3 regions of the Kitasatospora sp. NPDC088351 genome follow, and region 2 is predicted to be linked to each of the others. Evidence: riboswitches for the same ligand, from Rfam matches in the RefSeq annotation. Region 2 holds a riboswitch; each other region holds the start of a gene.
What was found. A riboswitch is a leader RNA that binds a small molecule or an ion and turns the genes downstream of it on or off. The one in region 2 is predicted to bind thiamine pyrophosphate.
Positions count from the first base shown of each region.

Region 1: linked by a shared signal. The riboswitch ahead of thiC (phosphomethylpyrimidine synthase ThiC) and the one ahead of AB0P06_RS00375 (cytosine permease) in region 2 are both predicted to bind thiamine pyrophosphate.
Region 3: linked by a shared signal. The riboswitch ahead of thiO (glycine oxidase ThiO) and the one ahead of AB0P06_RS00375 (cytosine permease) in region 2 are both predicted to bind thiamine pyrophosphate.

Region 1 covers NZ_JBFBIL010000075.1:18,588-25,814, forward strand. The annotation lists gene tenA (thiaminase II) at 1-377, shown strand, start outside; gene AB0P06_RS33050 (DUF5326 family protein) at 561-761, shown strand; gene AB0P06_RS33055 (SPFH domain-containing protein) at 904-2,409, opposite strand; gene AB0P06_RS33060 (hypothetical protein) at 2,513-2,719, opposite strand; TPP riboswitch at 2,873-3,007, shown strand; gene thiC (phosphomethylpyrimidine synthase ThiC) at 3,003-4,820, shown strand; gene AB0P06_RS33070 (hypothetical protein) at 5,098-6,108, opposite strand; gene AB0P06_RS33075 (CBS domain-containing protein) at 6,719-7,227, opposite strand, start outside.
Region 2 covers NZ_JBFBIL010000001.1:92,095-99,321, reverse strand. The annotation lists gene AB0P06_RS00400 (FAD-linked oxidase C-terminal domain-containing protein) at 1-247, opposite strand, end outside; gene AB0P06_RS00395 (MerR family transcriptional regulator) at 472-1,302, opposite strand; gene AB0P06_RS00390 (peptidoglycan-binding protein) at 1,397-2,506, opposite strand; tRNA gene AB0P06_RS00385 (tRNA-Ser) at 2,734-2,821, opposite strand; gene AB0P06_RS00380 (trypsin-like peptidase domain-containing protein) at 2,882-4,714, opposite strand; TPP riboswitch at 4,970-5,119, shown strand; gene AB0P06_RS00375 (cytosine permease) at 5,223-6,611, shown strand; gene AB0P06_RS00370 (glycerophosphodiester phosphodiesterase family protein) at 6,694-7,227, shown strand, end outside.
Region 3 covers NZ_JBFBIL010000013.1:34,697-41,923, forward strand. The annotation lists gene pknB (Stk1 family PASTA domain-containing Ser/Thr kinase) at 1-1,379, opposite strand, end outside; gene AB0P06_RS12895 (thiazole synthase) at 1,483-2,280, opposite strand; gene thiS (sulfur carrier protein ThiS) at 2,283-2,492, opposite strand; gene thiO (glycine oxidase ThiO) at 2,489-3,673, opposite strand; TPP riboswitch at 3,668-3,780, opposite strand; gene AB0P06_RS12910 (FAD-dependent oxidoreductase) at 3,887-5,083, shown strand; gene AB0P06_RS12915 (Rv2175c family DNA-binding protein) at 5,191-5,556, shown strand; gene thiE (thiamine phosphate synthase) at 5,556-6,203, shown strand; gene AB0P06_RS12925 (polyprenyl synthetase family protein) at 6,260-7,227, opposite strand, start outside.

The sequences.
Region 1 (7,227 bases), on a different contig from region 2:
GCGCCGAACAGGCCGCCACGGAACCGGTGTTGCCCACCACCCGGGCCTACACCAGCTATCTGCTGGCGACCGTCTACGGCGGTTCCTTCGCCGAGGCCGTCGGCGCGGTGCTGCCCTGCTACTGGATCTATGCCCGGGTCGGTGACGAACTGCTCGCCAAGGGCTCCCCCGACCCGCTCTACGCGAAGTGGATCGCGACCTACGGGGACGAGACGTTCCAGGCCGTGGTGCGGCGGGTGCTGGCGCTCACCGACCGGCTCGGCGAGGAGATCTCCCCGGCGGAGCGCCGCCGGGTGGTCGAGCACTTCACCACCACCTCGCGCTACGAGTGGATGTTCTGGGACGCCGCCTGGCGTGGCGAGACGTGGCCGGTCTGATCCTCCTGGCCGGTCTGATCCTCAGGGGAGCCCCCGGGGGTCGGAGTCGGGGTGATCTCGGGGTTCTCTCCGGGCCGTTGGCTCTCGTTCCGGCACTTGCGGCCCCGTACGATCGAAGTATCGAAAGCAAACGGGATGCGGCACCGGACGGCAGCCGGCCCCGAGGGGAGAGAAGGAACGGACATGGCTGAGTTCTGGAAGTCGCTGCCCTCCTGGGTGCGCAACATCGTCGTCCCGGTGCTGGTGCTGATCCTGGCCTGGAACATCGTGGGGTTCGTGTTCGGCGTCGTCGGCGCCCTGCTGAGCGTGGTCATCAAGCTGCTGGTGGTGGTCGGCATCGCCGCCGCCGTGGTGATCCTGGTGAAGAAGGCCGCCAAGAGCTGACCCGTACGGACCCCGGACGCCCGTACCCCCTGCGTGGGGTGCGGGCGCCGGTCGTTCTGGTGGCGGCGGACAACCGACAACTAACAGATAACAGATAACAGAAAACGAATGTTGAAAGTTGTCATCCGTTACCTGTCATCCGTCAGCTGTCGTCCGCCGACCGTCGGACCCGGGCCTCCGTCACCGCGCGGTCCTCGATCGGCACCTGCTGGACCGGCCCCGGTTCCGGCCCCGGCGCCGGAGCCGCCGGCTGTTCCGGACCGTGCATGGTGGTGAGCAGCTGCCGGGCGAGGCCGAGGCCGGTGCCGCCCATGGTGAGGGCCTTGGCGAACAGCTCGCCAACCCCGTCGGCGCCGTTCAGCAGGATCATGTGCTCGACATTGCCGAAGGACTCGGCGGCGGCCAGCACGATGTCCGGCCACTTCTCCGCCAACTCCTGTGCCACCACGGCCTCCTGGTTCTCCGAGAGGGCGGCGGCCCGGGCCCGGATGCCCTCGGCCTTGGCGAGCCCGATCGCCCGGGTCGCCTCAGCGTCCGCCAGACCGCGGGCCTCGGCGGAGGCGGCCTCCGCCTCCCCGGTGGCCCTGGTCGCCTCGGCGGAGGCGAGCCCGCGCAGCTTGGTGGCCTCCGCGGCGGCCGCGGCGGCGATCTTGACCTGGCCGGCCTCGGCCGCCGCCTTCAGCTCGGTCTCCTGGGCCTGCGCCTGGGCGGCGGAGATCCGGGCGTCGCGGTCGGCCTCGGCCCTGGTGCGGGTCTCGTACGCCTTGGCGTCGGCCGGCTTGCGGACGTCGATCTGCAGCTGCTGCTCCTTGCGGCGGGCCTCCAGCTCGGCGACCTTGGTCTCCTGGACGACCACCTCCTGCCGGGCGGCGGCCTGGGCGAGCGGTCCGGCCTGCTCGGCGCGGGCGTTGGCGGTGTCCCGTTCGGCCTGGTAGGCGGACTGCTGGATCTGGCTGTTGCGGGTGGCCTCGGCCTTGCGCGCGGCGGCCTCCTGCTCCGCCTCGGTGGCCATCCGGTCGGCCTCGGCCTGGGCGATCCGGGCGTCCCGCTGGACGGCGGCGGCGTGCGGGATGGCGAGGTTCTTGATGTAGCCGGTGGGGTCGATGATCTCCTGGATCTGCAGGGTGTCGATGATCAGCCCGAGCTTCTCCATCTCCAGCCCGGAGGCGGCCCTGGTCTCCCCGGTGAGCCGCTCGCGGTCCCTGATCATGTCCTCGACGGTGAGCCCGCCGACGATCGAGCGCAGGTGGCCGGCGAAGACGTTGTGGACGCGCTGGCTGATCAGCTTCTGCTGGTCGAGAAAGCGCCGGGCGGCATTGGCGATGGAGACCTCGTCGTCGCCGACCTTGAAGATCACCACGCCTTTGACGTGGACCGGGATGCCCTGTGAGGTGACGCATTCGACGTTCAGCTCGGCCTCGTTGAGGTCCAGTGAGAGCCGGCGGACACCCTGGAGACCCGGCGTGACGAAGGTCCCGCGGCCGGTGACGATCCGGAAGCCCAGACCGTCGCCGACCCCCTCGGTCCGGTGCCGGGAGCCGGAGATGATCAGAGCCTCGTTGGGCTCCGCCACCCGCCACATGAGTTTGAAGAGCGTGATCCCGAAGACCAGCGCGGCGACGACGGCCCCCGCGATGATGAGCACCATGGTTCAACTCCCCCTTCCGGCGCATGAGATGCGCCGGTTCGGATTGTCCGCTCAGGGCAACTCGAAGGAAAGGGAAGTGACGTGACGGGCTGTCACAAGCGTGTCACGGGAAGACCGGTGCCACATAGACGGTCCGGGGCGGGTGGTACTCGACCACCACCACCGGTGTGCCGACCGACAGCCGGTCGCCCGGTACGGCGAGGTAGGCCAGGAAGGCCTCCGTCCCCTGGCGCTCCCTGACGTGCACCATCACCTCGCCGACCAGACCGGCTCCGACCGGACCGGTGACCCGCCCTGTGCTTCCGACCACTACGGCCTCCCTCGTCGCCTGCCCGTGTGACTGCCAGTCTGCCGGGCCGGGCTCCCCCGGTGGGCCCGCCGGCCGAATCGCCGGGCACCGACCCCCTCTGGACCAGCCGCGATCGGCTCGCTACGGTGTTGGACGTCATGCGCGGGCAATACCGCCTGCGGACACGGGAGCTCGGAGCACCGGGCTGAGAGGGCGCTGACCGGGACGTCGCTGGACGTGCCGAACGCTGCGCCGACCGCAGGAACCTGACCGGGTAATGCCGGCGTAGGGAGTTGAAGGTCTGATGACCACTTTTGATGCACAGCCGCAGTCTGCCCAGAACGCCGCCGTCAGCAGCGCGGGCACCGGCTATCCGACCCCGGCCTGGCGCAAGGCCTACCGCGACGGGTCCCGCCCCGACCTGCGCGTTCCGTACCGCGAGGTCGTGCTCACCAACGAGAAGAGCGTCCCGCTCTACGACACCTCCGGGCCGTACACCGACCCGGCGTACGAGCCCGACGTACGGCGCGGCCTGCCCGCGCTGCGCGACGCGTGGATCCGCCAGCGCGGCGACGTCGAGGAGTACGACGGCCGCGAGGCCCGCCCCGAGGACGACGGGATCAAGCACACCTCGCCGCGCGGCGGAAACCTGAAGAACCTGGACGCCGTCTTCCCCGGCCGCCCGCGCCGCCCCCTGCGCGGCCGCGGCGACGCCGCAGTCACCCAGCTCGGCTACGCCAAGCGCGGCATCGTGACCCCGGAGATGGAGTTCGTCGCCCTGCGCGAGGGCCTGGCGCCGGAGTTCGTCCGCTCCGAGGTGGCGCGCGGCCGGGCCGTCATCCCGGTCAACGTGAACCACCCCGAGGTCGAGCCGGCCGCCATCGGCACCAACTTCCTGGTGAAGATCAACGCCAATATCGGCAACTCCGCCGTCACCTCCTCGATCGAGGAGGAGGTGGAGAAGATGACCTGGGCCACCCGCTGGGGCGCGGACACCGTGATGGACCTCTCCACCGGCCGCAACATCCACACCACCCGCGAGTGGATCCTGCGAAACTCCCCCGTGCCGATCGGCACCGTGCCGCTCTACCAGGCGCTGGAGAAGGTCGACGGCAAGGCCGAGGACCTCAGCTGGGACGTCTACCGCGACACCGTCGTCGAGCAGTGCGAGCAGGGCGTGGACTACATGACCGTCCACGCCGGAGTGCTGCTGCGGTACGTCCCGCTGACGGCCCGCCGCAAGACCGGCATCGTCTCGCGCGGCGGCTCGATCATGGCCGCCTGGTGTCTGGCGCACCACCGGGAGAACTTCCTCCACACCAACTTCGAGGAGCTCTGCGACATCCTCGCCCGCTACGACGTCACCTTCTCGCTCGGTGACGGCCTGCGGCCCGGTTCGATCGCCGACGCCAACGACGAGGCGCAGTTCGCCGAACTCCGGACGCTGGGCGAACTCGGCCGGATCGCCCGGGCCAAGGACGTCCAGGTGATGATCGAGGGCCCGGGCCACGTCCCGATGAACAAGATCAAGGAGAACATGGATCTCCAGCGGGAGATCTGCGACGAGGCGCCGTTCTACACCCTCGGCCCGCTGACCACCGATGTCGCCCCCGGCTACGACCACATCACCTCGGGCATCGGCGCCGCGATGATCGCCTGGTGGGGCACCGCGATGCTCTGCTACGTCACCCCCAAGGAGCACCTGGGCCTGCCCAACCGGGACGACGTGAAGACCGGCGTCATCACCTACAAGATCGCCGCCCACGCCGCCGACCTCGCCAAGGGCCACCCCGGCGCCCAGGCCTGGGACGACGCCCTCTCCGACGCCCGCTTCGAGTTCCGCTGGGAGGACCAGTTCAACCTGGCCCTCGACCCGGAGACGGCCCGCGCCTTCCACGACGAGACCCTCCCCGCGGAGCCCGCCAAGACGGCCCACTTCTGTTCCATGTGCGGCCCGAAGTTCTGCTCGATGAAGATCAGTCAAAAGATCCGGGCCGAGCACGGCGAGGGCTCCAGTGCCGTGGAGACCGAGTTCGACGCCGAGGCCCTGGCGGGCATGAAGGCCAAGTCCGAGGAGTTCGCCGCCCAGGGCAACCGGGTCTACCTCCCGCTCGCGGACTGATCGGGCTCCACCGTCGGCATGGGCCGGGAGCGAAGCCGGGCTCGCGGCCCATGCCGACCGACAGCAGTGCCGGGAAGCGGAGGGGCTTCCCGGCACTGCGCTCAGGCTGCCCGCCCGGCGCTGTAAATGATCGTTATGGGCAGGTGCCGCACGTTGAGGCGGTTCGCATCCCCGGCTTCGCTCGCAGCCACGACGGTGTCGAGCCCGCCCTCTGCCGAACGTTCCGGGAACGGCCGGTGCCCCGGGCCGCGAAGGTTGCCCGGGGCACCGGTGTCGGTCAGTTCTGGGCGGTGAAGGTGGACGGGACGGGGGTGCCGATCACGGTCAACGACGCCTTCACGCCGATGTCGACCGGGCCCTGGTCGGTGTCCGGAGCGAGGCTGAGCGAGCCGGAGAGGTAGGACCACTGCCCGGTGTATTCGGTGAGCGACAGCCGCACGTTGTAGTGGTGGCTCGCACCCTTGCCGAGACCGCCGGCCACCGGCGGCAGCTTCCAGACGTTGTCCGAGCCGGGGACCGTGATCCACTGGTCGTCCTGCAGCACGTCCAGCTTGAGGGTGGCCGGGATCGGGCGGGAACCGTCGCTGAAGCGGAGCGTCGGGTTGATCGTCGAGTCGATGCCCGCGCCGTTGTTGGTCAGGCCGAGATCGGTCTCGAACGGCTCCTTGTACGAGACGGTGCCCATGTTCTTCGTGAAGGTCTGGACGAGGGCGCCGGTGGGGGAGGCGACCGGCAGGGTCACCGGGTCGCTGTTGGTGCTGTCGTTCAGGTCGTTCACCAGCCCGACCTGCACGGCGGTGTCGTCCGCCGGGAGGGCGGCCTTCAGCTTGAAGGAGACCGCCCAGCTGTAGGTCGTGTGGGCCGGCACCTTGAAAGGCACGAAGTACATGGAGTTCTCGGGCACGACGTAGCCGGAGAAATCGCTGTTGTCGCCCCAACTCATCAGGCTGTAGGTGGCCGGTGCGGAGATCGCCTTGGCGCTGAAGTCGATCCAGGTCCATCCCCTCGGGGCGGAGCCCACCGGCGTGACGGTCACCGCCGGGTGGAACGGCTGCTCCTGGTCGGAGTTGTTGGTGACGGTCATCGTCAGGGCCGCGCCGTTGCCACCGCGGGTCAGCGGGGCCTGCCCCGCAACCGGCTCCAGGGTGGCTACCAGGGGCTTGGCGTCGCTCGGTGCGGGGATGTCGGCGAAGGCGGTCGCCGGGGCGAGCGCGGCGGTGCCGGTGGCGACCACCAGCGTGGCGGCGGCGAGCAGGCGGGAACGGCGGGTGGACGAGTGCGTGAACATGGGTAATTTCCCCCCCAGAGGAACCAAATGCAGACGTTCGCTGAGGCCGGTCCGCCTCTTCGTCGCGGGCCCGACAGCTGCGATGTGAAGATCTTCTCAGGTGGATCGTTTGCACACCAGCACAAAACCAGTCACTGCCATATAACGAGACGTCGGGCCGACCGTCGGCAGTGATGGTTCGAGTACCGCCGGCGCCCGGACTGGGCGGAGGCTGCGCTGTCCAAGGCCCAGAACGAGGGTGAAGTGGTGATCAATCCGATCGTCTACGCGGAGGTCCCGGTGGCGTACGCCGCGATCGAGGACCTTGACGCCGTTCTTCCTGCCGAGGGCTTCGCGCGGGAGCCCCTTACGAGGCGGGGTTTCTGGCCGGCAAGGCATTTCTGCTGTACCGCAAGCGCGGCGGGCAGAAGCCCGCACCGTTGCCGGACTTTCACATCGGTGCGCATGCGGCGGTGCGCGGCTACCGGTTGTTGACCCGTGATGCCACGCGCTACCGCACGTACTTCCCGAGCATCGAGTTGATCTGCCCCTGGCCGGGCGTGACGGAGATGCCGATGGTGCTTGCTTTCATGTTCTGCTTGATGAAGATCTCCCAGCGGTTCCGCGCCGGTCAGCCGGAGGCGGAGTCGATCAGGCCGGCGACCCGGTCGGCGGTGAGGATGCCGAGGAGGTAGCCGTCGTCGTCGATGACCGGCCAGACGGTCAGGTGCTTGATCCGCATCGCGACAGCGGCCGTGGAGAGGGTCATGGTCGGCCAGGCGAACGGGCCGCGCTGGTGCCTGGTGCTGCTGACCGGGGTGAGTTCGGTGTACCAGGGCGGGGCGAGGAACGGGTGGAGTCCCGTCCGGGTGACCAGGCCTTCGCAGCGGCCGTTGTGGTCACGGACGAGGAGGTAGGGGACGCCCGCGCTGCGGAGGATGTCGTCGGCCTGGTCGACGGTGCTGTCGTCGGGGATCTGGTACTCGAACGGTTCCATCGCGTCGGCGACTGTGAGGTCGTGGCGAAGGCCTGTCGGCTTCGTGGAGTGGATGGTCACGGTGTCACCGGTGCCTGACTCCGGTGCGGCGAGGGCGGCCGCCCGGAAGGGTCCTTCGTCCAGGACGAGGCCGGAGAAGGTGA
Region 2 (7,227 bases):
CCACGGCGTTGGCCGCGCCGGAGAGCCCGGTGCGGGCACCCTGCGGCACCACGGGGACACGCAGTTCGGTGGCGGTCCGCAGGATGTGCCGCACCTGCTCGACCGTCTCCGGGAAGGCCACCACGGCGGGGGTGCCGGCCACACAGAAGCCCGCCATGTCATGGCTGTAGGCGGCCATCACATCCGGGTCCACCGCCAGGGCGCCGGGCGGGAGCCCCTGCGCCAGCCGGTCCGTCAGATCACTCATCGCCGTCTCCGATCGCCGCCCGGTCGCGCCACCGCCGCACGCGCGGCACGCGCTCTTCCCGCGTGCTTCCCGCTCTGTCCGCACTCTGCCCGCCGACCGGTGGTCGGGCAAGTGCGCCGCTCGGACGTTTCAGAGCCGGACCGGCGGTGCGGCCCCCGGGGCCCCGAGCAGGGCCGGCCTGGACCCCGGCCGGCCGGAGCGGGTACGCGCCCCGGGGCACTGTCCTACGGGCGGCTTACCGGCTCCTGGAACTCCGTCACCCACGCCGCCGGGTCGTCCGGGCACTCCAGGTACAGCTCCCGGGCGTATCCGGCGGAGCGGTAGCCGTTCTCGTCGACGAAGCGGGCCAGCGCCTGGACGGAGCCCATGCTGTCGTCCATCGAACCGCGGTGCACGATGGTCGCCGCCTCCTCGATCACCGGCAGGTCGACCACCTCGAAGCCGCACTCCCCGGCGGGTGCCGGGGCCGCGCCGACCGGGACCGCCGCCCGGACCAGCACCGCGCCGTCCCCGTCCGGGGCGTCCTCGTAGCGGGCCACCGCCGGGCCGGCCCCCTCCACCCCGGCCTCCGCCATCCGCCGGCAGAGCTCCGTGAACAGCGGGCCGATCACCGGTCCGACGTCCTCCGGCTCATAGCTCGCGGCGACCGCCGTCAGTTCGGCCACCCGCACCGACGGCACCCGCTTCACCACGACATCGTGCGCGGACATGGTTCCCTCGCTCTCGATCGTCCGGAGCCTCGCCTCGACCCGGGTCAGCCGCTGGGCGTCCGCCGCCATCGCCGCGGCGAGTTCGGCCCGCCGCAGCCGCAGCATCCCGCGCAGCTCGGCCGCGTCCACCCGCTCGTCCAGGACGTCCCGCACCTGCTGCAGCGTGAAGCCGAGGTCCTTGAGCGCGATCACCCGGTTGAGCCGGGCGAGTTGGGCGGCCTCGTAGAAGCGGTAGCCGCTGGCCCGGTCGACCCGGGCCGGACGCAGCAGGCCGATCGCGTCGTAGTGGCGCAGCATGCGGACCGACACCCGGCCGTGCTTGGCGAAGTCTCCGATGTTGAACATGATGGCTCCCAGTGCAGACCCTCACACCGTGTCATGGTCAAGCACCGGCACCCATGGCCGGGCCGCCGTCCTCACCACCTCGGTCCATGCCGCCTCAGTCCGTGACGTCGAACCCGCGCCGCCGGCCGAGCACTTGGAGGCTGCGTTGACCGGGGATCCCGTTCGCGTCCGCGCCCGAGTAGCCGAGACTGCGCTGGAAGGCCGCGTACGCCTGCACCGTCCTGGTGCCGAGCGAGCCGTCCACCCAGCGCTGCTCCAGGTACCCCTCGTCGGCCAGCGCCTGTTCGACGATCCGCACCTCGGGTCCGTACGTCCGGTGGCCCTGTTCGGCGCCGGGGTCGGTCCGGGCGGCCGCGACGATGTGCGCCACCGAGACGCGCCGGGGCGAGGGCAGCGTGCCGAGCAGCCGGCGCAGCGAATCCTCGCCCGGCACGCCGTCCGCGGCGGCCCCCGTGTAGCCCAGACTGAGCTGGTAGTCCTGGTAGTTGAGGGTGTCGGCGTCCCGCCAGTCCTCGTCCGGACCGGCCGTGTAGTGCGAGCCGTGCCCGGACGCCACCAGCGCGTCGCCCACCTGCCGGACCTGCGGGCCGTGCGCGCCGTACCCGTACTCCAGGCCGTTGATGGTCACCCGGTAGCGGGCCGGCCCCGGCGTCGACCGGGACGGGGGCGGCGGAGCACCGCCCGCGCCGGCCACGATGCCCGGCAGGACGAGACCGTGGAACTGCTGCACCCGGGCATCGCCGGGGCAGGCGGTGCCGCCGTCCGACCACTCCGGGAAGAGCCGGTGAAAGCCGTAACCGGGGTCGTCGGCGGTGCGGCAGACCCGCAGCGGGATGCCGTGCCGCTGGTGCAGCCAGACCCCGACCGCGATGAACGTCCCGATCTGCGCGGCCGTCCACGGATCGGTGTGCTGGTCGTTGCTGGCCGACTCGATGCTCACCGCGCCGGTGCCGTCCGGCCGGTGGTTCGCGGCCATGTTGGCGTCGGCCCGGGTCTGGGTGCCGATGTACTGGGCGATGCCGCCGTCGTAGCCGACCCCGAAGTGCGACTCCAGGTTGGTCGAGTCCCGCCAGTACTCGTAGATGCGGCGCGGCGTCCAGGGCGCCGCCATGCTGTGAAAGATCACCTGCGTCGGCACGATCGCCGGCTGCGCGTCCGACTCGGGCTGAAGCTCCATCTTCTCAGCGCCGGGGTACCAGGCCATCCGTGTCTCCTCGCCGGGCCCACTCCCAGGGCAGTCCGCCCCTTACCCCCGGCACACGCCCCCTCGCCGCACCCACAAGGACGCCCCCACCCCAAACCCCCCGTTCAGGTGAACCCACCACCCCCGGCCCACGGTCGGCCCACCGCCTCCACCCCGGTGGAAAACGCGAAGGGCGGGTGTCGGCCTGGGGCCAACACCCGCCCTGAGCAGGCGGTTTCTCCTACCAGCGGAGAGCGTGGGATTCGAACCCACGGTGACGGGTCACGCCACGACAGTTTTCAAGACTGTTCCCTTAGGCCGCTCGGGCAGCTCTCCAGGCGGAGGTCAGCCTAACGGGTCCGGCGGGGTTCGGTGCACAGGGTTTCGGGGACGGGGTCAGTCGCCGACGCGCTCGGTGAGGGTGACCTTGGTGTTGAAGGTCTGGCCGTTGCGGGTGTACTCGACGTCGACGGTCTCGCCGGGCTTGTGCGTCCAGATCTTGCTGACCAGGGCGGGGCCGTTCTCGATCGGGCTGCCGCCGAGCTTGGTGATGACGTCGCCGGGCTTGAGGCCCGCCTTGTCGGCCGCGCCGCCGGGGGTGACGGCCGGGGTGCCCTGGATGTCGCGGGTCTGGATCTGTGCGCCGTCGCCCTTGTAGTCGTCGTTGCGGAGGACGTCGAGCTTGGCGTAGACGGGCTTGCCGGTCTTGATCAGGGTCTCGGCGACCCACTTGGCCTGGTTGATCGGGATGGCGAAGCCGAGGCCGATGCTGCCGGCCCGGCCGGTGCTGGAGGCGTTGGACTGGATCGCCGAGTTGATGCCGACCACCGCGCCGCTGGAGTCGAGCAGCGGGCCGCCGGAGTTGCCGGGGTTGATCGAGGCGTCGGTCTGCAGGGCGTTCATGTACGAGGACTGGGCGCCGGTCTCGTCGCCGGAGGCGACCGGGCGGTCCTTCGCGCTGATGATGCCGGTGGTGACGGTGGACTCCAGGCCGTACGGGGCACCGATGGCGATGGTGGAGTCGCCGACGTTGACCTTGTCGGAGTCGGCCAGCGGAAGCGGGGTCAGCTTGTCCCCCTTCGGGGGGTTGTCCAGCTTGACCACGGCCACGTCGTAGCCCTCGGCGCGGCCGAGCACGGAGGCGTTGTAGGAGCTGCCGTCGGCGAACTTGACGGTCAGTTTGCCGCCGTTGGAGGCGGGCGCCACCACGTGGTTGTTGGTGAGGATGTGGCCCTCGGTGTCGAAGACGAAGCCGGTGCCGGTGCCGGACTCGCCGTTGCCCTGCGCCTTGATGGTGACGACGCTGGGCAGCGCCTTCTGCGCGATGCCGGCGACGGAGCCGGGGGCGGGCTCGTTCTTCTCCGGGCTGTTGGCCTGCACGGTGGTGCTGCGGCGGTCGTTCGCGGAGCTGGCGCTGTTGTCGTTGCGGTCGGCGATGGTCACGCCGAGCGCGCCGCCGGCCACACCGGCGACCAGGGCGACGGCGGCGATCAGGGCGACCAGGCCGCCGCGCTTCTTGCGCGGACCGCCGGGGCCGGACGTACCGGGGTACTCGGGCGGGTAGCCGAGCGGGCCGCCGGGGTGGCCGGGACCGCCGGCGCCGCCGGCCGAGGAGTCGTGCGGGCCCCAGCCGCCGAGCGGCTGGCCCGCGCCGAAGGGGTGCTGCTGCGCGGGCGGGCCCGCCGGGGCGCCGTACGGGTCGTGGGCCGCGGCGGGCGGGGCACCGTACGGGTCGTGCGCCGCGGCGGCCGGGGCGCCCGTGGTGGCGTACGGGTTGACGGCGGGCGCGACGGGCGCCGTCGGCAGGGCCGGTGCCTCGGCGAGCGCCAGGGCGGGCGCGGCCGGCGGCCCCGCCGGGGCGGGCGGCACGACCGGCGGCGGGGCGTCGATGTACCCCGGGCCGGGGTGGCCGGCCTCGACCGGGGCGGGCGCGGACACGGGAGCGTCGGCAGCCGCGGCCGCGGCGGGTGCCTCGGCCGGCGCCGGGGCGCTGATCTTGCTGAACGCCAGCGTCGGCGTGGATCCGCCGGCCGCCGGAGCGGCGGGCGCGGCGGGCACCGCCGGTGCCACGTCGGTGGTGGTCCGGTCGGCGGGCGCCTGTGCGGGGGTGGCAGCGGCGGACGCGGACTGCTGCGCCGGACCGTCATGAGCGGGACCCACCACCCCCTGGCCGCCGGAGGGCTGTTCCCCCTGCGGCCCGGTGGACCCAACCTCGCGCTCGGTGCTCACGGACGACCTCCATAGCTGACAGGACCAAGAAGCATAGTTTTTCGCACACTCGATTCGATTGCCGTAAGGACCCTTCTGAAGAAGTCATAAGAATCCTTAGCCAGGCCCGACGGCCCCGTCCGGAAACCCGGCCGAACGCCCCCGAACCACCACCCCCACCGGCCGCTCGCCCACCGCCGCCGGATGTCCCTCGCGGCCGGGGCGCCCAGCGCCTGGCCTTGGCGTTCACCCCCGTGCCGGTTAGCCTGTCGCTCACAACTGACACGCGGGAGCTTGGACCTTCCCAGGCTGAGAGTGCGCTGGTCGACCGTACGCCACGACGTCCGTGGGCGGACCGTCGAGGGGGCGCTGACCGCCGGAACCTGTCCGGGTAATGCCGGCGTAGGGAGTATCGGCCATGCCGCCTGCTTCGCCATCCTCTTCTTCGGGCGCGCCCGCGTCCAAGGGTTTCTCCGAACCGTCCACGACCGTTCACTCCGACGCCGGTCCCCCCGCGCCCGGTTCCGCCGTGCCCGGCTCCCCCACCGCGACCGGCGCCGCCGCGGCCACCGCCGTCCTGGACCGGCCGGACCGGTCCGAGCGGGTCGAGGCGCCGCTCGTCCTGGACACCGAGCCGCCGCGCACGCTCCGCTTCCGCGACCACTTCGCGCTCTGGATGAACCTCGGCGTCAGCCTGATCGGCTTCACCACCGCCGCCACCGTGCTGGGCGCGCGGGGCAGCGAGCTCTCCCTGGCCGCCGCCGTGACCGCGATCGCGGCCGGGACCGTGGTCGGCACCGCGATGCTCGGTGTGGCCGCCCTGATCGGGGCCCGTACCGGCGCACCGGCGATGGCGAACCTGCGCGGGCTGTTCGGGACGAAGCTCTCGTACGTGCCGACGGTGCTGAACATCGTCCAGTGCGTCGGCTGGGGCGTGTACGAGCTGCTGGTGATCGCGATGGGCGCGCAGACCGTCGTCCACACCGAGGGCTACCGCTGGGCCTTCGTCCTGCTGGCGGGCGCGCTGACCACCGCGCTGACCATCTGGCCGCTGGGCTCGATCGCGGTGCTGCGGCGGTTCGTCGCCGGGGCGGTCGCGGTCGCGATGGTGTACTTCACCGTCCAGCTGGGCCGGCACGGCGTGCCGGACCCGGGCGCGGGCAACTGGCACGGCTTCCTGAAGGCCACCGACGCGATGATCGCGGTGTCGATCTCCTTCGTGCCGCTGGCCGCCGACTACACCCGGCACTCGCGCACCCCGCGCGCCGCGTTCTGGGGCAGCTTCTCCGGCTACACCGTCGCCCAGGTCTGGTGCTACGTGCTGGGCCTGATCGCGCTGCTGCAGTCCGGCGGCGACCCGGACCGGATCTTCGACTCCTTCCTGGGCGTCTGGGCCGGCTGGGCGTTCCTGCTGGTGCTGGTCCTGCGCGAGACGGACCAGTCCTTCGCCAACGTGTACTCGACCGCGATGTCCGTCCACAACCTGCTGCCCAGGGTGGACCGCCGGGTGCTGACCGGCGGGACCGGGCTGCTGATCACGGTGCTGGCTCTGCAGATCACCGAGTTCACCGACTCCTACTACGCCTTCCTGGGCCTGATCGGCTCGGTGTTCGTGCCGATGTTCGCGGTGCTGGCGGTCGACTACTTCCTCGGCGCCGGCCGGCGCGGCTGGAACCTCTCCGCCGACGCGCCGTCCCGCCGGCTGATGCTGCTGCCGTGGGCGCTGGGCTTCGTCGTCTACCAGCTGATCGCGCCGACCGCGATCGCCGGCTGGTGGACGGACTTCTGGACCTCCGTCCAGGAGGCGCTGCACTTCACCCCGCAGGAGTGGACCTCGGCCTCGCTGTTCGGCTTCCTGGTGCCGGCCCTGGCCACCTGGGCGCTCACCCCGCTGACCCGCCGGGACGCGCGGGACTGATCCGCCCCCCCACGCGAAGACGGCCCCTCAGGTTGGGGCCGTCTTCGTTTTCGCGTCACTTCCGCCGCCTATCGTGGGACGTGTGACCAGCCCCGACCTCCCCCCGGCGGCGGCGCGCACCGCGCCGTCCGTCCAGGTGATCGCCCACCGCGGATCCTCGTACGCACTGCCCGAGCACACGCTCGCCGCCTACCGGCGGGCGCTCACCGAGGGCGCCGACGCGGTCGAGTGCGATGTCCGGGTCACGGCCGACGGGCATCTGGTCTGTGTGCACGACCGCAGGATCGGCCGGGTCTCGGACGGCCGCGGCACGGTGTCCGCGATGACGCTGGCCGAGCTGGAGGCGCACGACTTCGGCGCCTGGAAGACGGGCGCACCGAGCGCGGACCCGGAGCTGCGGGGCGTTCTGCGGCTGGAGAGCCTGCTGGAGCTGGTCGCGGACTGCGGACGCCCGGTGGACCTGGCGATCGAGACCAAGCACCCGGTCCGTTTCCGGGGCCGGGTGGAGGCCGAGCTCCTGCGGATGCTGGACCGGTTCAAGATCACCGGAGACCCCGCGGACGGCCGCCCGCAGGCCCGGATCATGAGCTTCTCCGCGCTGGCGCTCGCCCGGGTG
Region 3 (7,227 bases), on a different contig from region 2:
GGACCCCGGGAGACGGAGACGGCGACGGCGTCGCTCTTGCGGGCCCGCGCCCCCACCCCCGGATCGGAGGAGATGATCTGCCCGGCCGGGACGGTCTCGCTGTACACCTCGGTGAAGCGCCCGTGCATGCCGACGCCGTCCAGGATGCGCTGCGCCTCCGCGCGGTCCTTGCCGAGCACGCTCGGCACCGTCCCGTACAGCGCACCGGAGAGCGCGTACGTGGTGCCGCCGACCAGCAGCGCCAGGACCGCCAGCACGGAGGCCCAGATCAGCGGGGTGCGCGGCAGCCGGCGCAGCGGGCCCGGGCGCCGGGTGCGCACCGGCGCCGGCTCGTCGTACGGGCGGGGCTCGGTGAGCAACTGGTCCATCAGCTCCGGCGGGACGTCCAGCACGCTGGTGCGCTCGGTCTCCGGGGCGGCGGGACCGGCCGCGGGGCGGATCACCGAGGTCGGCTCGCTGGTCGGGTACTGCGGGCTGGGCCGGGTGGAGGCGGGCGGCTCGGCGTCCAGCCGGGCCGGGGTGAGCGTGCGGCGTACCCGCTGGAGGGCGGCCAGCAGCTCGACCGCGTCGTACGGGCGGGCCTTCGGGTCGCGCGCGCAGGCGCCGGCCACTATGGCGTCGAGCTCGGGGCCGACCCCGGGGACGGCCAGGGACGGCGCGGGGACGTCCTCGTGCAGGTGGCGGTACATGACCTGGACGGGGTTCTCGCCGGTGTGCGGTCGGTGGCCGGTGAGCATCTCGTACAGCAGGATGCCGGCCGCGTAGACGTCCACCCGCTGGTCGGTCCCGGCGCCGGGGCGGATCTGTTCGGGGGCCAGGTAGGAGACGGTGCCCAGGACGGTGCCGGCGGTCGCGGTGGTGGAGGTGGCCGCGCCGTCGGCGGTGTTCAGCACCCGGACCAGGCCGAAGTCGGCGACCTTGACCAGGCCGTCGTCGGTGATCAGCACGTTCTCCGGCTTGACGTCCCGGTGGACCAGACCGGCCCGGTGGGCGGCGCCGAGCGCGGCCAGCACCGGCTCCAGGATGTCCAGGGCGGCCCGGATGGAGAGCGCGCCGCGGTCGCGCAGCAGGTCGCGCAGGGTGCGGCCGGGCACGTACTCCATCGCGAGGAAGACGGTGCCGCCGTCCGCGCCCTGGTCGAAGACGTTGACCACATTGGGGTGCGCCAGCCGGGCCACCGCCTTGGCCTCGCGGATGAACCGGCCGGTGAAGCCGTCGTCCCCGGCGAGCGAGGGGTGCATCACCTTGAGGGCCACGACCCGGTCGAGCCTGGTGTCGGTACCCCGGTACACGGTGGACATCCCGCCGGCCGCGATGCGCTGCTCGACCCGGTACCGGCCGTCGAGCAGGGTACCGATCAGCGGGTCGTGCAATGCCATGTCCACCCGGTGATTCTAGTGGCGCGGGCAGGGGCGGGACCCCGGGCGACACCGCGCCCGGGGCCTCTGTGCCCGGCTTGTGACACGCCCCGGCGCGCCCGGGTCAGAACGCCGGGTGCTCGCGGGTGTCCAGGTCGGCCCGGCCGGCCATGGCCGAGGAGGCCTCGGCGTGGAAGCGGCGCGGGATCCGGCCCGCCCGGTACGCCAGCCGGCCGGCCTCGGCGGCGTGCCGCATCGCGTCGGCCATCAGCACCGGGTCCTGGGCGCGGGTCACCGCCGAGGCCAGCATCACCGCGGCGCAGCCCAGCTCCATCGCCAGCGCCACGTCCGAGGCGGTGCCGGCGCCCGCGTCCAGGATCACCGGGACCCGGGCGCTCTCCACGATCAGCTGGAAGTTGTGCGGGTTGCGGATGCCCAGGCCGGAGCCGATCGGGGAGCCCAGCGGCATGATCGCCGCGCAGCCGACGTCCTCCAGCTTCCGTGCCAGCACCGGGTCGTCGTTGGTGTAGGGCAGCACGGTGAAGCCGTCGTCGACCAGGGTCTCGGCGGCGTCCAGCAGCTCGATCGGATCGGGCAGCAGGGTCCGCTCGTCCGCGATGACCTCCAGCTTCACCCAGTCGGTGCCGAGCGCCTCGCGGGCCAGCCGGGCGGTCAGCACCGCCTCGCCGGCCGTGAAGCAGCCGGCCGTGTTGGGCAGCACCCGGATGCCGTTGCGGACCAGCACGTCCAGGACGGAGCCCTGGGTGGTGGCGTCGACCCGGCGCATCGCCACCGTGGTGAGCTCGGTGCCGGAGACCCGCAGCGCCTGCTCCAGGATCTCCAGGCTGGGCGCGCCACCGGTGCCCATGATCAGCCGGGAGCCGAACGTGGTCCCGGCGATGTCCAGCAGGTCGTCCGCCATGGTCAGCCTCCCTGGACGGCGGTGAGGATCTCGATCCGGTCACCCGCGGCGAGCCGGGTCCGCGGCCACGAACCACGCGGCACCACGGTCTCGTTGAGCGCGGCGGCGACGCCGGAGTTGGCGGCGCTCAGCGCGGCCACCACCTCGGCGAGGGTGGTGGTGGCGGGCACCTGCCGGGGCTCGCCGTTGACGGTCAGTGCGATCTCGCTCATGCGGGGGCCTTCGTGGTGGAGCGGGCGGGGGAGAAGCGGGTGGGGGTGAACGGCGCCGCCAGGGCGGGCGTCTCGCCGGTGGCCAGGTACTCGGCGACCAGATCGGCCGTCACCGGGGTGAGCAGCACGCCGTTGCGGTAGTGGCCGGTGGCGGCGACGAGGCCGGGCAGGGCGGTCGGACCGATCAGCGGGGCGTTGTCCGGGGAGCCGGGGCGCAGTCCGGCGGAGGTCTCCACCAGGGGCAGCTCGGTGATGCCGGGGACGAGCTCGTGCGCGTCGCGCAGCAGCTCGTACACCCCGCCGGCGGTGACGGTGGTGTCGTACCCCTGCTCCTCGCTGGTGGCACCGATCACCAGCTCGCCGTTCTCCCGGGGCACCAGATAGAGGTGCCGGCCGCGCACCACCGCGCGCACGTTGCGGGAGAGGAACGGCCGGTACGGCTCGGGCACCCGCAGCCGCAGGATCTGCCCCTTCACCGGGCGGATCGCGGGGAGCACGCCCTCGGGCAGGCCGGGCAGCCGGTGGCTGTGCGGACCGGCGGCGAGCACGATTCGGTCGGCGGTGACGGTCTCCAGTGTGTCCAGCCGGGCGCCGACCGCGCGGTCGTTCTCGACCAGCAGTTCGGTGGCCTCTGCGCGGTGCAGCAGGACGCCGGCCCGCTCGCAGGCGAGGACCAGCGCCCTGACCAGCCGGCGGCCGTCCACCTGGTGGTCGTCGGTGACGTGCAGACCGCCCCGGACGCCGGGGGCGAGCATGGGTTCGAGCCTGCGGGCCTCGCGGCCGGTGAGCCAGTGCGAGTCCAGGCCGAGCCGCTGGTGGAAGGCGTGCAGTTCACGCAGTTCCGCGCGGTCGTCGGAGTCCAGGGCGACGGCGACGGTGCCGCACTGGCGGTAGCCGGTGTCCTGGCCGCCGCTCGCCTCGGTGAGTTCGGCGGCGAAGGCGGCATAGCGCTCGTTGGATGCCATCCCGAGGCGGAGCAACGGCTCCTCGCCGTACTGGAGTTCGGTGACGGGGGCGAGCATGCCGGCCGCGACCCGGGCGGCGCCGCCGCCGTGCGCCGGGTCGATCACCACGATGTTCCCCAGCCCGCGCCGGGCCGCGCGCCAGGCGACGGCGAGGCCGATGATGCCCCCGCCGATCACCAGGACGTCGGCATGCGCGCCCTTGGCCAAGCGTGTCAAAGTCGCTGCTCTCCCTTCGCCGGTATGACCCGGATCAGGTTCGGACGGTCGCAGGCCGTGTCAGCCCGCCTCTCAGCCCGGTCCGCCGGGCTCCCGTGAATTGGTGCCACCACCTTAACTCCGCGTCCCGCCCCGGCCGAAGGCGCGTACGAGGGGTGGACCCGAGCCCGGGTGGGGCCCGGACGGACGGCCGCCGCTGAGTACAGTGACGGCGTGGCAGAGCTGAGCGGGACGGATCAGGTGGTCGTGGTCGGGGCCGGGCTGGCCGGGGCGCAGTGCGCCGCGGGGCTGCGGCAGGGCGGCTGGCGGGGGCGGATCGTGCTGGTCGGCGAGGAGCCCCACGCGCCGTACGACCGGCCGCCGCTCTCCAAGGAGGTGCTGCTCGGCAAGGCCGATGCCACCACCCTCGACCTCGACTTCGCGGACCTGGGCGTCGAACTGCTCACCGGCCGCCGCGCCACCGGCCTCACCCCCGGGGTGCTGCACACCGACGCCGGCGATCTGCCGTACGGCACGCTGGTGATCGCCACCGGTGCCGCCCCGCGGGCCCTGCCCGGCGCCGAGCGCGCGCACCTGCTGCACACCCTGGACGACGCGCTGGCGCTGCGTGCCCTGCTCCGGCCGGGCCTGCGCCTGGTGCTGGTCGGTGCGGGCTGGATCGGCGCCGAGGTGTCCACCGCCGCCCGGGCGGCGGGGTGCGAGGTCACGGTCGTCGAGATGGGCCCGGCGCCCGTCCCCGGCGCGCTGCCCGCCGGGATCGGCCGGGCGATGGCCGCCTGGTACGCCGAGGCCGGGGTGGACCTGCGCTGCGGCGTCGGGGTCGCGGCGGTGGAGCCCGGCGCGGTGCTGCTGGCGGACGGCTCGCACCTGCCGGCCGACGAGGTGCTGGTCGGGATCGGCGCCCGGCCGGCCACCGGCTGGCTGGCCGGCTCCGGCGTCGAACTGGACGCGGCCGGTGCCGTCCTGGTGGACGAGCGGCTGCGCACCAGCCTGCCCGGCGTCTTCGCCGCGGGGGACTGCGTCAGCTATCCGTCGGCGCGCTCCGGCGTCCGGCTGGCCGTCCAGCACTGGGACCACGCGCTGCAGTCCGGCGCGGCGGCGGCCGCCGCCGTCCTCGGCGCGCAGGCGCCCTACGATCCGGTGCCGTACTTCTGGTCGGAGCAGTTCGGCCGCATGGTCCAGTACGCCGGGCGGCACGGGGCCGGTGACGAGCCGCTGTGGCGCGGTTCACCCGGGGAGCCGTCCTGGTCGGTGCTCTGGCTGCGCGACGGTGTGCCGCGCGCCCTGCTCGCGGTGGACCGTCCGCGCGACCTCGCCCAGGGCCGCCGGCTGATCGAGCGCGGTACGGCGCTGGACCCGGCCCTGGCGGCGGACCCCGCGGTGCCGCTGAAGTCGGCGCTCGCCGGGTAGCGCGGCGGGGCCCGCAGGCGGCCGCCCGGTGCTCGACGGACCTGTGACGGGTGTGCGGCGGGTGGTGAGTGGTGCGCGGCGGGCCGTGGAGGTGGCAGTCTGGTGGCGTGAGTGAGATCGAAAGCAAGATTGAAACCCTCGTTTCCGAGTGGATGTACCTGCCCGACATCTCGGAGCAGTGGGGCGTGCGGGTCACCGAGGTCCGCGACCTGGTCCGCAGCGGCGGGCTGATCGCGGTCCGGCGCGGCCCGAACAAGTCGCTGCAGGTGCCTGCCGCGTTCATCGACGGCCAGGGCCTGGTCAAGCACCTGTCGGGCACCCTGACCGTCCTGCGCGACTGCGGGTACAACGACATGGAGATCCTGGAGTGGCTCTTCACCGAGGACCCGTCGCTGCCCGGCAGCCCCATCCAGGCGCTGTGTGAGAACCGCGGCACCGAGGTGAAGCGCCGCGCCCAGGCGATGCTGATCTGATGGCGGCGGACACCCCGCGCCGGCGGCTCGCCGACGCCCGGCTCTACCTGTGCACCGACGCCCGCCGCGAGCAGGGCGACCTCGCCGAGTTCCTGGACGAGGCGCTGGCCGGCGGGGTGGACATCGTCCAGCTGCGGGACAAGGGCCTGGAGGCCAGGCAGGAGCTGGCGGCCCTGGAGGTCTTCGCCGACGCCTGCCGCCGCCACGGCAGGCTGCTGGCCGTCAACGACCGCGCCGACGTCGCGCACGCCGCCCGCCCCGACGTGCTGCACCTCGGGCAGGACGACCTGCCGGTGCCGGCCGCCCGGGCGATCCTCGGCGAGGACGTGATCATCGGACGGTCCTGCCACGCCGAGTCCGAGGTGGACGCGGCGATCGCCGAGCCCGGCGTGGACTACTTCTGCACCGGGCCGGTCTGGCCGACCCCGACCAAGCCCGGCCGCCACGCGCCGGGCCTCGGCCTGGTCTCGTACGCGGCCGCGCGGGACACCGACCGGCCGTGGTTCGCCATCGGCGGCATCGACCTCGGCAACCTGGACCAGGTGCTGGCGGCCGGCGCCCGCCGGATCGTGGTGGTGCGCGCCATCACCGGCGCGGACGACCCGCGGGCGGCCGCCGCCGAGCTGTCCCGGCGGCTGCGGGCCTGACCCCGCCGGGCCCGCCGCCGTCCGCCCGTACCCGCCCGCCGTACCCCCGGTACCGGTCAGTACTTGCGGACGGTGGCGGCCTCGGCCAGCGCCAGCAGCACCTCGCGGGCCCGCTCGTCCGCCAGCGGCGCCGCCTCCAGCGCGCCGAGCGCCTGGCGCATCAGCTCCTCGATCCGCCGCTCCACCAGCCCGGGCGCGCCGCTGCGCTCCACCAGCGCGCGCAGCCGGGTGACCTCCTCGGTCGCCAGGTCCGGTGCCCCGAGCCGCTCGTCCAGGTGGCGGGCGTCGGCCGCGGACAGCCCGCGCATGGCGTGCGCCACCAGCAGGGTGCGCTTGCCCTCGCGCAGGTCGTCCCCGGCCGGCTTGCCGGTGACGGCCGGGTCGCCGAAGACGCCCAGCAGGTCGTCCCGGAGCTGGAACGCCTCGCCCAGCGGCAGGCCGAACGCCCCGTACGCCTCGACCAGCCCGGGCCCGGCGCCGGCGAGCAGCGCGCCGATCTGGAGCGGGCGCTCGATGGTGTATTTGGCCGACTTGTAGTGCAGGACGGTCTGGGCCCGCTCCAGCGCGCCCGCGTCGGCGGAGTCGCCGGCGACCGGCTCCAGGACGTCCAGGTACTGGCCGACCATGACCTCGGTCCGCATCAGGTCGAACACCGGCTTGGCGGACAGCACCGCGGCCGGTTCCAGGCCCGAGCGCAGGAACAGCTCGTCGCACCAGATCAGCAGCAGGTCGCCGAGCAGCACCGCCGCGGAGGCGCCGTACTGCTCGCGGTCGCCGCGCCAGCCGCTCTCGCGGTGCAGGGCCTCGAAGCGGCGGTGGACGGAGGGCAGGCCGCGCCGGGTGTCGCTGCGGTCCATCAGGTCGTCGTGGACCAGCGCGCTGGCCTGGAGCAGCTCCAGAGCGGCCGCCGCGTGCGCGATGCCGTCGCCCCCGGCCGGGCCGCCGGCGCCGCGCCAGCCCCAGTAGCAGAACGCCGGGCGCAGCCGCTTGCCGCCGTCGAGCAGGAAGTCGCGCAGGGCGTCGG